DNA from 3 places in the Marinobacter sp. C2H3 genome. Region 1 is predicted to be linked to each of the others. Evidence: predicted binding sites of a transcription regulator. Region 1 holds the regulator's gene; each other region holds the start of a gene.
The links. Region 1 encodes sigma-54, which starts transcription at its own class of promoters, with help from an activator protein. Its sites were predicted from a motif close to ANTGGCATNNANNTTGCTNT; they were not measured.
Positions count from the first base shown of each region.

Region 2: flgB (flagellar basal body rod protein FlgB) is a predicted target of sigma-54. The motif match lies at 2,071-2,090, and genes of this name have one in related genera.
Region 3: V3388_RS08245 (pilin) is a predicted target of sigma-54. The motif match lies at 1,242-1,261, and genes of this name have one in related genera.

Region 1 covers NZ_JBBBNZ010000001.1:998,847-1,002,102, forward strand. The annotation lists gene ptsN (PTS IIA-like nitrogen regulatory protein PtsN) at 1-466, opposite strand, end outside; gene hpf (ribosome hibernation promoting factor) at 559-867, opposite strand; gene V3388_RS04385 (RNA polymerase factor sigma-54) at 884-2,428, opposite strand; gene lptB (LPS export ABC transporter ATP-binding protein) at 2,575-3,256, opposite strand, start outside.
Region 2 covers NZ_JBBBNZ010000005.1:20,671-23,926, reverse strand. The annotation lists gene V3388_RS13810 (flagellar hook protein FlgE) at 1-405, opposite strand, end outside; gene V3388_RS13805 (flagellar hook assembly protein FlgD) at 433-1,110, opposite strand; gene flgC (flagellar basal body rod protein FlgC) at 1,129-1,578, opposite strand; gene flgB (flagellar basal body rod protein FlgB) at 1,608-2,006, opposite strand; gene V3388_RS13790 (nitroreductase family protein) at 2,337-2,918, opposite strand; gene V3388_RS13785 (Mpo1-like protein) at 3,120-3,256, shown strand, end outside.
Region 3 covers NZ_JBBBNZ010000002.1:694,508-697,763, forward strand. The annotation lists gene V3388_RS08235 (hypothetical protein) at 1-216, opposite strand, end outside; gene cysQ (3'(2'),5'-bisphosphate nucleotidase CysQ) at 407-1,165, opposite strand; gene V3388_RS08245 (pilin) at 1,370-1,819, shown strand; gene V3388_RS08250 (MBL fold metallo-hydrolase) at 1,915-3,256, shown strand, end outside.

The DNA.
Region 1 (3,256 bases):
CGGCGCTGCCCGTCATCCGCTCATACAGCGTCCGGGCACTGTCGCTGGCGCGCAGCTGCTCGCAGAACGAGCGCTGGTTGAATTTCTCGGCGAGCTGGCTCAACAGCTCAAGGTGCTCGCTGGTCGCCTCTTTGGGCACGATCAGGGCAAACACCAGGTCCACCGGCTGGTTGTCGATGGCGTCAAACTCCACGCTTTCCTCAAGGGTCAGCAGGACGCCAATCACCCGGTCCAGGCCCTCAAGCCGACAGTGGGGTATGGCAATACCCTGTCCGATGCCGGTACTGCCCAGGCGCTCCCGGGCCACCAGGTTGTTGAACATCTGGGTATCATCGAGCGTTTCATCACGCTGGTGGATCTGCTCGGCGATGAACTCCAGTACCCGCTTCTTACTGGACGCGGGCACCCGGCACAGGGTCAGCTCGGGCGAGAGGATGGTGTCTATGGTCAGGGATGGGTCGCTCATGGGATCGACTGCAGTCTGGTAAAAAAAGGCTGCGGCACCTCGTCAGTGCCGCAGCGCGTTTTGTCAGCGGATCGAATGGGAAACGGCGGCGCTCAGCGCTGGCCGTTGCCGTGCATCCGCTCCACGTTCTTTTCCTTGTGCTTGAGGACCTGCCGGTCCAGCTTGTCAATCAGGGAATCGATGGCCGCGTACATGTCCTGATCTTCCGCCTTTGCATGGATTTCTCCGCCAGACACATGCATGGTGCCCTCCGCAATTTGCCGCACCTTATCCACCTCCAGGGTCACCTGGCAATTGGAGATGTGATCAAAGTGGCGCTCGAGCTTATTGAACTTTTCGATGACGTAGTCCTTCAGGGAGGGGGTCAATTCTACATGATGGCCTGAAATGTTGAGTTGCATAGGCGTCTCTCCTGTTTTACACCAATCGTTTGCGTTCATTGGAAGGCGGAATGTGCATTGCCTCCCGGTACTTGGCCACGGTGCGTCGTGCCACCTTGATGCCCTGCTCCCCTAGCATGGCTGCAATTTTGCTATCGCTCAATGGCTTTTTTGGGGTTTCCGCGCCGATCAGTTTGCGGATCATCGCGCGGATGGCGGTGGACGAGCATTCGCCGCCCTCATCGGTGCTGACATGGCTGGAGAAAAAGTACTTCAGCTCGAAGATGCCCCTCGGGGTGTGCATGTATTTCTGGGTGGTCACCCGGGAGATGGTGGACTCGTGCATCTCCACTGCCTGGGCGATGTCCGAGAGAATCAGCGGCTTCATGGCTTCCTCGCCATGGTCCAGGAAACCCTGCTGGTGCTCGACGATGCGGGTGGCCACCTTCAACAGCGTCTCGTTGCGGCTTTGCAGGCTCTTGATGAACCACTTGGCTTCCTGCAGCTGGTCCCGAAGGTAGGTGTTGTCAGCACTGGAGTCCGCCCGGCGAATCAGCGCGGCGTATCCGGCGTTGACCCGGATGCGCGGGGCAATTTCCGGGTTCAGCTCCACACGCCAACGGCCCTCGTTCTTGCGCACGATCACGTCCGGAATCACGTAATCCGGTTCGCCCTGGTCGATCACATCTCCCGGGCGCGGGTTCAGGCTGGTAATCAGCGCCAGTACGTCCCGCAACTGGTCTTCCTTGAGGCGGCTGCGGCGCAGCAGTTGCGCGTAATCCCGGTTGCCCAGCAGGTTGATGTAGTGGGTCACCACCAGCCGCGCCTGGGCCAGCCAGGGGGTGTCGGGCGGCAGCTGGTTGAGTTGGATCAGCAGGCACTCCTGCAGGTCACGTGCGAACACCCCCGGCGGATCGAAGTGCTGCAGCCGGCGCAGCACCGCTTCCACCTCGTCCAGCTCAAGGGGATCCTCGTCGGTCTCGTCAGACAGCCCGGCATGGATGTCCTCAAGGGTGCTGGTCAGGTAGCCCCGGTCGTCCACGGCGTCGAGCAGGGAGTGGGCCACGGCCCGGTCCCGGTCACTCATGGGCGTGAGGTTCAACTGCCAGAGGAGATGGTCCTGAAGGGTTTCGGTGGCGGAGTTACGGCTTTCAAAGTCGCCGTTGTCGCCTTCGTCGTCGTTGCGGGACGAGGAGGCCGGCGCGGACTGGTAGATGTCGTCCCAGGCGGTGTCGACAGGCAGGTCATCCGGAATGGTGCTGTCCGCGTTGGATTCCGGCGTCCAGTCTGTGGTGATGTCCTCAGCGCCCCAGTCGTCCTGGGGATCGCTGCCAGTCTCGGTATCCGTCGTTGCGGTTTCCCGCGCCTCGGCGCCGTCGTCCCGGGCGTCATTGCCCTGGCCGTCCTCGTGATCGCCGTGGTCGTCGTCCTCGCTGGTTTCCAGCATCGGGTTGGAGTCGAGGGCCTGCTGGATTTCCTGTTGCAGATCGAGCGTGGACAGTTGCAGGAGCCGGATGGCCTGTTGCAGCTGGGGGGTCATGGTCAGGCTCTGACCCAGCTTTAACTGTAGGGACGCTTTCATCACCATGATTCAGGAACCGTCGCTCGTGGCGCGTATCGTGTTGGAACAAAAGAAAAAAGCCTTTATCTGCCCGTTACTTGGGCAGATAAGCAAGTTCTTTGCCGAGTTTACTGGTTCCGACCCGGCAAGACAATTGGGCCGGTGGTTCAGAGTCGGAATTCGTCGCCTAGATAGACGTCCTTGACCTGCTGATTGGCCAGGATGTCATCGGCGTTGCCGGACGCGATGATGTGGCCGCCGGAGACGATGTAGGCGTTCTCGCAGATGTCCAGGGTCTCGCGCACGTTGTGGTCGGTAATCAGCACGCCGATGCCCTTGTCGCGAAGGTGGCGGATGATGTGCTTGATGTCGCTGACGGAGATCGGGTCCACACCGGCGAACGGTTCGTCCAGCAGAATGAACGCCGGCTCCATGGCCAGGGCGCGGGCGATCTCCACCCGCCGGCGCTCCCCGCCGGACAGGGCCATGCCGACGCTGTCACGGATGTGAGTGATGTGGAATTCTTCCAGCAGTTCCGTCACCCGGGCCTCCCGATCCGCCCGGTTCAACTCCTTGCGGGTTTCCAGAATGGCCATCAGGTTGTCCCGGACGGTCAGTTTGCGGAACACCGAGGCTTCCTGGGGCAGGTAGCCAATGCCGGCGCGGGCTCGCCCATGCATGGGCAGCGGCGTGATGTCTCGGCCGTCGATGGTGATGCGGCCATTATCGGCCGCCACCAGGCCAACAATCATGTAAAAGCAGGTGGTTTTCCCGGCGCCGTTGGGGCCCAGAAGGCCGACGATCTCACCGCTCTGGATTTCCAGGGAGACGTCGATGACCACCTGCTTT
Region 2 (3,256 bases), on a different contig from region 1:
GCCGGACAGGTTGCCATCGTCGTCCGCCGTATAGCCCTGAACCTTCATGTTCTGGTTGTTAACAACGAAGCCGTCTTTATCAATGTTGAACTGGCCGGCCCGGGAGTAGCGTACCTCGCCGTTGTTGCTCAGGATGAAAAAGCCATCGCCGTTGATGGCCATGTCCAGGCCGTTGTCGGTGAAGCTGATGTTGCCCTGGCCGAAGGACTGCTGGATGTCCTGCACCCGCACACCGTCACCCACCGGGTTGGTGCCGGAGCTCAGGAAACCGTTCGCGTAGAGGTCGCCGAACTGCACCCGGCTGCCCTTGAAGCCGACGGTACTGGCGTTGGCAATGTTGTTGCCGGTCACGTCCAGATCCACCGATGCCGCCCGCAGGCCGCTCAATCCGGTATTAAATGCCATGATTCACCTCTCGGTCCGCGACCGCGCTCAGTTGATCTGTTTCACATCGGACAGGGCGATGGAGCCCATGCCCGCCAGGTTCAGCGTAATGGAGCCGCCCTGCCCGAGGGAGACGCTGTCCACGTTGGCGCTGACCATGGTGTTCAGTTGTTCGGTACCGCCGGGGTAGGACCCTTCGGCAATGATCTGGTAGCGGCCGGGCGGCAAGGCGTTGCCGTTGCCATCCTTGCCGTCCCAGGTAAAGCTGGTGACGCCGGCCGGGCTGCTGCCGAGGTCAATCTGGCGCACCAGCTCACCGGAGGCGTTGGCCACGGACAGCTTCAGGCCACCCGTGGACGCCGGCACCTCGATGGCACCCGTCAGCTGCCCACTGGCACCCAGCAGGCCAACCCCGGACGGTGCCAGCACGCTCTTGCCCACCATCGCCGAGGCCTGCAGGGCCTGGGAGGACCGGAACTGGCCGACCACGTCGTCCACGGTGCTCGAGAGGTTCTGCATCTCCTGGAGGGAGCTGAACTGGGCCAGCTGGGAGATGAATTCACCGTTGTCCTGGGGCTCAAGCGGGTTCTGGTTTTTCAGCTGGGCCAGCATCAGATCCATGAATTCGTTGCGGCCCAGTTCACTGCTGCCCTGGCCGGACGATGCATTTTTGGCCCGGTACTGGCCAAGGACATCCGATACATCCGTTGCGTTAATGGCGCTCATGATCCTGCTCCCCGCCCGTTACTGCTGACCCAGCGTCAGAATGCGCTGCATCATGGATTTGGCCGTGTTCATCACATCCACGTTCATCTGGAAACTGCGGGATGAAGACATCATGTCCGCCATTTCCTCCACCACGTTCACGTTCGGGTAGTACACGTACCCGTCTTCGTTGGCCGCGGGGTTGTCTGGCTCGTAGCGCATCTGCAGCTCGGCGTCGCTCTCGACGATTCCAGCCACCTGCACGCCCGCGCCGGGGCCTTCGTTGCCCTGGGTCATAAACCCCTGCCGCTCCGGGTCCAGCATGGACTGCTGGATGGCGGCAAACACCGGCTTGCGGGCCCGGTAGGTTTCACCGGTACTGGAACTGGCGGTTTCCGCGTTGGCGATGTTCGAGGCGGTGGTGTTCAACCGCAGGGACTGGGCGGTCATGCCGGAACCGGCGATGTCAAAAATGCTACCCAATGACATAACTGTCTCCTTGAACCCGGAACCCCGGATTACTCACCTTTGAGGGCCTTGGTCAGGCCGGCAAACTTGCTGCTGAGAAACTGGAAACTGGCCTGGAAGTCCATGGCGTTGCGCATGTACCGCGCCTGCTCCTGCTGGGCATCCACGGTGTTGCCGTCAACGGACGGCTGGTATGGATTCCGGTACAGCAGGTCGCCGTCGCCACCACCGGAACCGCCGGACAGGTGGGCGCTGTTGGTACGCTCCATGGCCAGACCGCTCATGGACTCGTTGGCCTGCTGGAGCATGGCCCGGAAGTCGATGTCCCGCGCCTTGTAGCCCGGGGTATCGGCGTTCGCCAGGTTGTTGGCCAGCACTTCCGCGCGCTGGACCCGAACCTGCAGGGCCCGCTCGTGAATGCCGAGGGCGTTGTCGAAGGAAATCGCCATCCCGTTCTCCTCATGATCCGTTGCAACCGGGCATGGGTTGCCGGTCGAAGTCTCTGGAAGGGATAAAGCAATCCTGATGCCAAGATCCGAAGTGATCACGGTGCGGCGGGCGCCGGCACCATCGAATTCTCTGGAAAGCCAGTAGCGGCGCAGTTTGGAGGCAAGGTTTGGCGGCAGGGCGTGGTGAATGGAATGGTTCGCGGAAGCCGGCTTTTCGGGCCCGGGGAAGCCGAAAAACCGCGGGGCCGACCGGCCCGGCGGCGGAAGGCGGCAAACCCCTGCCTCATCCGCCCGGTGGCCGGCCAGGCGGCCCTCCGAACGATGGCGGGATTACAGTGGGCCGTCCTCCGGCCAGCGGCGAACGAACCGTTCCGGCTCCGGCCGGGGCACCGGCGGCTTGGCCTCCAGCACGGTGCCCACATAAAGGAAGCCGGTGATGGTCTCGCCCTCGGCCAACCCAAGCCCTTTTCGAACGTCCGGATGATGGGCCACGTCTCCACTGCGCCACATGACACCAAAGCCGGCATCCGCCAGCGCCAGCTCGAGAAAGCCCATGCCCACGGCCGCCGACATGACCTGTTCCACCTCGGGGACTTTCGGGTGGGGCGTTGGCGACGCAATGCCAACGATGACCATCGGGGCGCGGAGCGGCGCCTTGCGCAGTTTCGCCTGCTTGGCCTCGTCGTCGGCCGGGGCGGTGCTGGCCAGCAACTCACCGAGCCGATCCCGGCCGTCGCCCTCGACCACGAGATAGCGCCAGGGCCGCAGCAGGGCGTGATCCGGCGTTCGCGCCGCGCACGCAAACGCCCGGGCCAGAATCGCCGGACCCGGTGCCGGCTCGGTCAGCCGAGGCTCCGAGGCGCGGGACAGCAGAAAATCGGTTACGGAAAAAGCGACGGTTGCAGACGTCATACAGCCTCTCTTGTGTTCAATGAATCCAGCACGAAGGCACACGGCGCAATCGCCATCACGGAGCGCTGCACGGACATCCGAAGCGCACTTGCGCGGGTATGTCGAGCCGCTTTACAGGCAGATTGTGAGATCTGTGTCATACTGTTATCCTTTAGTCGTAGGCCGCCTTGCCAAACAACGACAAATCACGATGGCAGCACGATGACGGACAAACAGACCTTTCGCAGTTTTTCGGAATTCTATCCGTACTATCTGGAAGAGCACAGTAACGTTACCTGCCGACGCCTGCACTTCGTGGGCAGCACGCTGGTGATTGCGGTTGCCCTGTATGCCCTCGG
Region 3 (3,256 bases), on a different contig from region 1:
GGCTGAGAAGGCGGGGGGCAAGCCGCGTATGAAAAGCTCAATGCGGTCCAGGTCGCCGGCGTAACAGGCCTGACGAAACGCTTTTTCAACGTTGAACGTGAACCGCTCGTTCAGGGAAGCGTCCACTGGCGGCACCAGATGGCTGAGCCGCTCGCGAAGCTCGTCGATGGGGCACTGGGACAATTCCGTGTCGGATGGCAAGGGCAACGCTGCCATAACTGCTTCCTTAAAACCGCAATGGAGGACCACCGACAACACCGAACGCGGCCGGTCTAGGTGGGGACGCTACGTTGATTTTGAGACTAGCGTAATTCGATAAAACCGTCGACTGTCTTGCCGAGCCGTCGCGGACGGCGCGCGGAACGGGAGTTCTGGGGTCAGATGAGCTTCATCTGACCCCTTCCCTTCACCCACCAGCCGCCACAAAGAACGGATTCAATACATCCTCTTTTCCATAACGCAGTGGCTCACCCTCCAGCGTGCGGATGCTTCCCCCCGCCGCCAGCAGCACGGCATGCGCCGCGCCGGTATCCCACTCCGACGTTGGCCCCAGGCGCGGGTAGATATCCGCCCTGCCCTCGGCGATGCGGCAAAACTTCAAGGAGCTGCCAGCCTGCACCAGCTCGTGTTCGCCCAGTTGCTCGATGAAGGCTCGGGTATCGCTGTTCAGGTGGTTCTTACTCGCCACGACCCGCTGGACATGGCCCGGCGTTGCCACTTGGATGGCGTGGCTGACGCCGTTTCTTTCCCGTTTGTGGGCGCCTTCGCCACGCGCGCCCCAAAACGCTTCTCCCAGCGCTGGCGCGGTGACCACGCCCAGCACCGGTTCACCGTGTTCGATCAGGGCGATATTGACGGTGAACTCGCCGGTACGCTGGGTAAAATCCCGGGTGCCGTCAATCGGGTCGATCAACCAGAATCTCGCCCACTGCTGCCGTTCACTCCATGGCATTTGTGCGCCTTCCTCGGAGAGAACCGGAATATCCGGGGTTAATGCGGCCAGGCCGCTGACGATAATCTTGTGGCTGGCGATGTCGGCGGCGGTGATGGGCGACTTATCGTCTTTGAAATCCACCGCGAAGTCCGTCTGGTAGATGGCGAGCACGGCGTCGCTCGCGCTTTCGGCGATGGCGAGGACTTTCGGGAGAAGATCAGCGTAGGTCATGGCAGGCCTTGTGGGTTTCTGTGAGTCCGGTGTCGCTGAGACTAGCGAATTCCGTCAGGCCCAACAACAGGACAAACCTGGCCTCAGGTTTGCTTTCAGAAAATCATCGGTCAGCCGCCGGCACTCGTAAAACCAGGCCTGCGGAACAAAACACGCTCAACCCCGTCACTATCGTCAAACATTTTCGCCCAGAGCAGGAGCACCATGATTCACAGGACTCGCGGTTTCACCCTTATCGAACTCATGATTGCGGTGGCGATCATCGGCGTCCTGGCCGCCATGTCGATCCCATTGTTCCAGGGGAATGTCATGAAATCCCAGGTCAGCCGGGCGGTGGGCGAGTTGGGGCATTACAAGACACCGTTTGAGACGGCGTTGTCGTCGTCCACGACCGCCATCACCAACGAACAGCTCGGGTATACGCCGTCCGATTTGACCACCGGTAACGCGTCTACGCCCATCGCCACGGTGAACCCTGACGGATCCGGTCACCTTCAGGTGACGCTGGGGGGCAAAGCCCATCCGAACGTGGCAGGTGCCGTCGTTCGTTTGGAACGAAGCGCCATGGGCGGCTGGAACTGTGTGATAGATCCCTCCGGCGCCGGCAGCTGGAAGCCGGACTACCGGCCTTCGGGTTGCAGTATCGCGCCCTGAACCGCCCACGAGGCCGTTGGGCAATCGTGGTTTGGCCGACAAATCCGGAAACCTGAGTTAAGCTCAAAGCATCCATCGCGATACAGGGATGCACGATGAAACTGCGATTTCTTGGTGGCGCCGGCACGGTGACCGGCTCACGGTATCTGCTCTCGGACGAACACCATCGCCTGCTGATCGACTGCGGCCTCTACCAGGGCGTGAAAACGCTGCGTCGTCGAAACTGGGCGCCGTTTCCAGTTGCGCCGGATACCGTTAATGCGGTGGTACTTACCCACGCCCACATCGATCACTCCGGCTACCTGCCTGCGCTGGTGAAGCAAGGGTTTCGGGGCAAGGTATTCTGCACCCGGGCCACCCACGAACTCTGCGATGTGCTGCTGCCGGACGCGGGCTTCCTGCAGGAAGAAGACGCCCGCTACGCCCACCACAAGAAGTTTTCCCGCCACGCCAATCCGGAACCCCTGTTCACGGAGAAGGATGCCCGGGCCGCCTTGCGTCATTTTGAGTCCCTGCACTACCACGAGCCGTTTGAGCCGGTGCCCGGCTTTGAGGTGACGTTTACGCCCGCGGGGCACATCCTCGGATCCTCCTGCGTGCACGTGCACCACAAGGCGTCGGGCCGGACGGTGGTGTTCAGCGGCGACGTCGGCCGGCAACAGGACCTGATCATGCGGCCGCCGGAGCCGATCCGACACGCGGATGTGCTGGTGTGCGAATCCACCTATGGCGACCGCACCCACGGGGAACTGGACCCGGAACAGGTGCTGGCGGATATCATCACCCGAACCGCCGGCCGCGGCGGCATCGTGTTGATGCCGGCGTTTGCGGTCGGCCGGGCCCAGATGCTGCTGTATGTGGTTCACAAACTGATGGGCGCAGGCCGGATTCCGAAACTGCCCGTGTACCTGAACAGCCCGATGGCCATCAAGGCGACGGAAATTTTCTGCCGCCACCACAAGGAGCACAAGCTCAGCCAGGCCCAGTGCGAGCTGATTGACGAACACACCGAATTCGTCCGCACCGTGGAAGCGTCCATGAAGCTGGACGCCGCCCGCTACCCTTGCATCATCGTGTCCGCCAGCGGCATGGCTTCGGGCGGGCGGGTGCTGCATCACCTCAAAACGCTACTGCCCAACCCTCGCAACAGCGTGGTGTTTGCGGGCTTCCAGGCGCCGGGCACTCGGGGCGATGCGCTGGTTCACGGTGCGGAGTCGGTAAAGATTCACGGCGAGTACTGGCCGGCCAAAGCGGAAATCCACAATCTCGATTCGCTGTCCGCGCACGGGGATTACCAGGAGTTGCTGACCTGGCTTGACCAGGGGGTGGCCGCCGACGGTAGCGGCCTGTCACCGCGGAAGGTGTTCGTCACTCACGGCGAACCGGTGGCGAGCGATACCATGCGCAAACGGCTCCGCGAACGCTTCGGGTGGGATG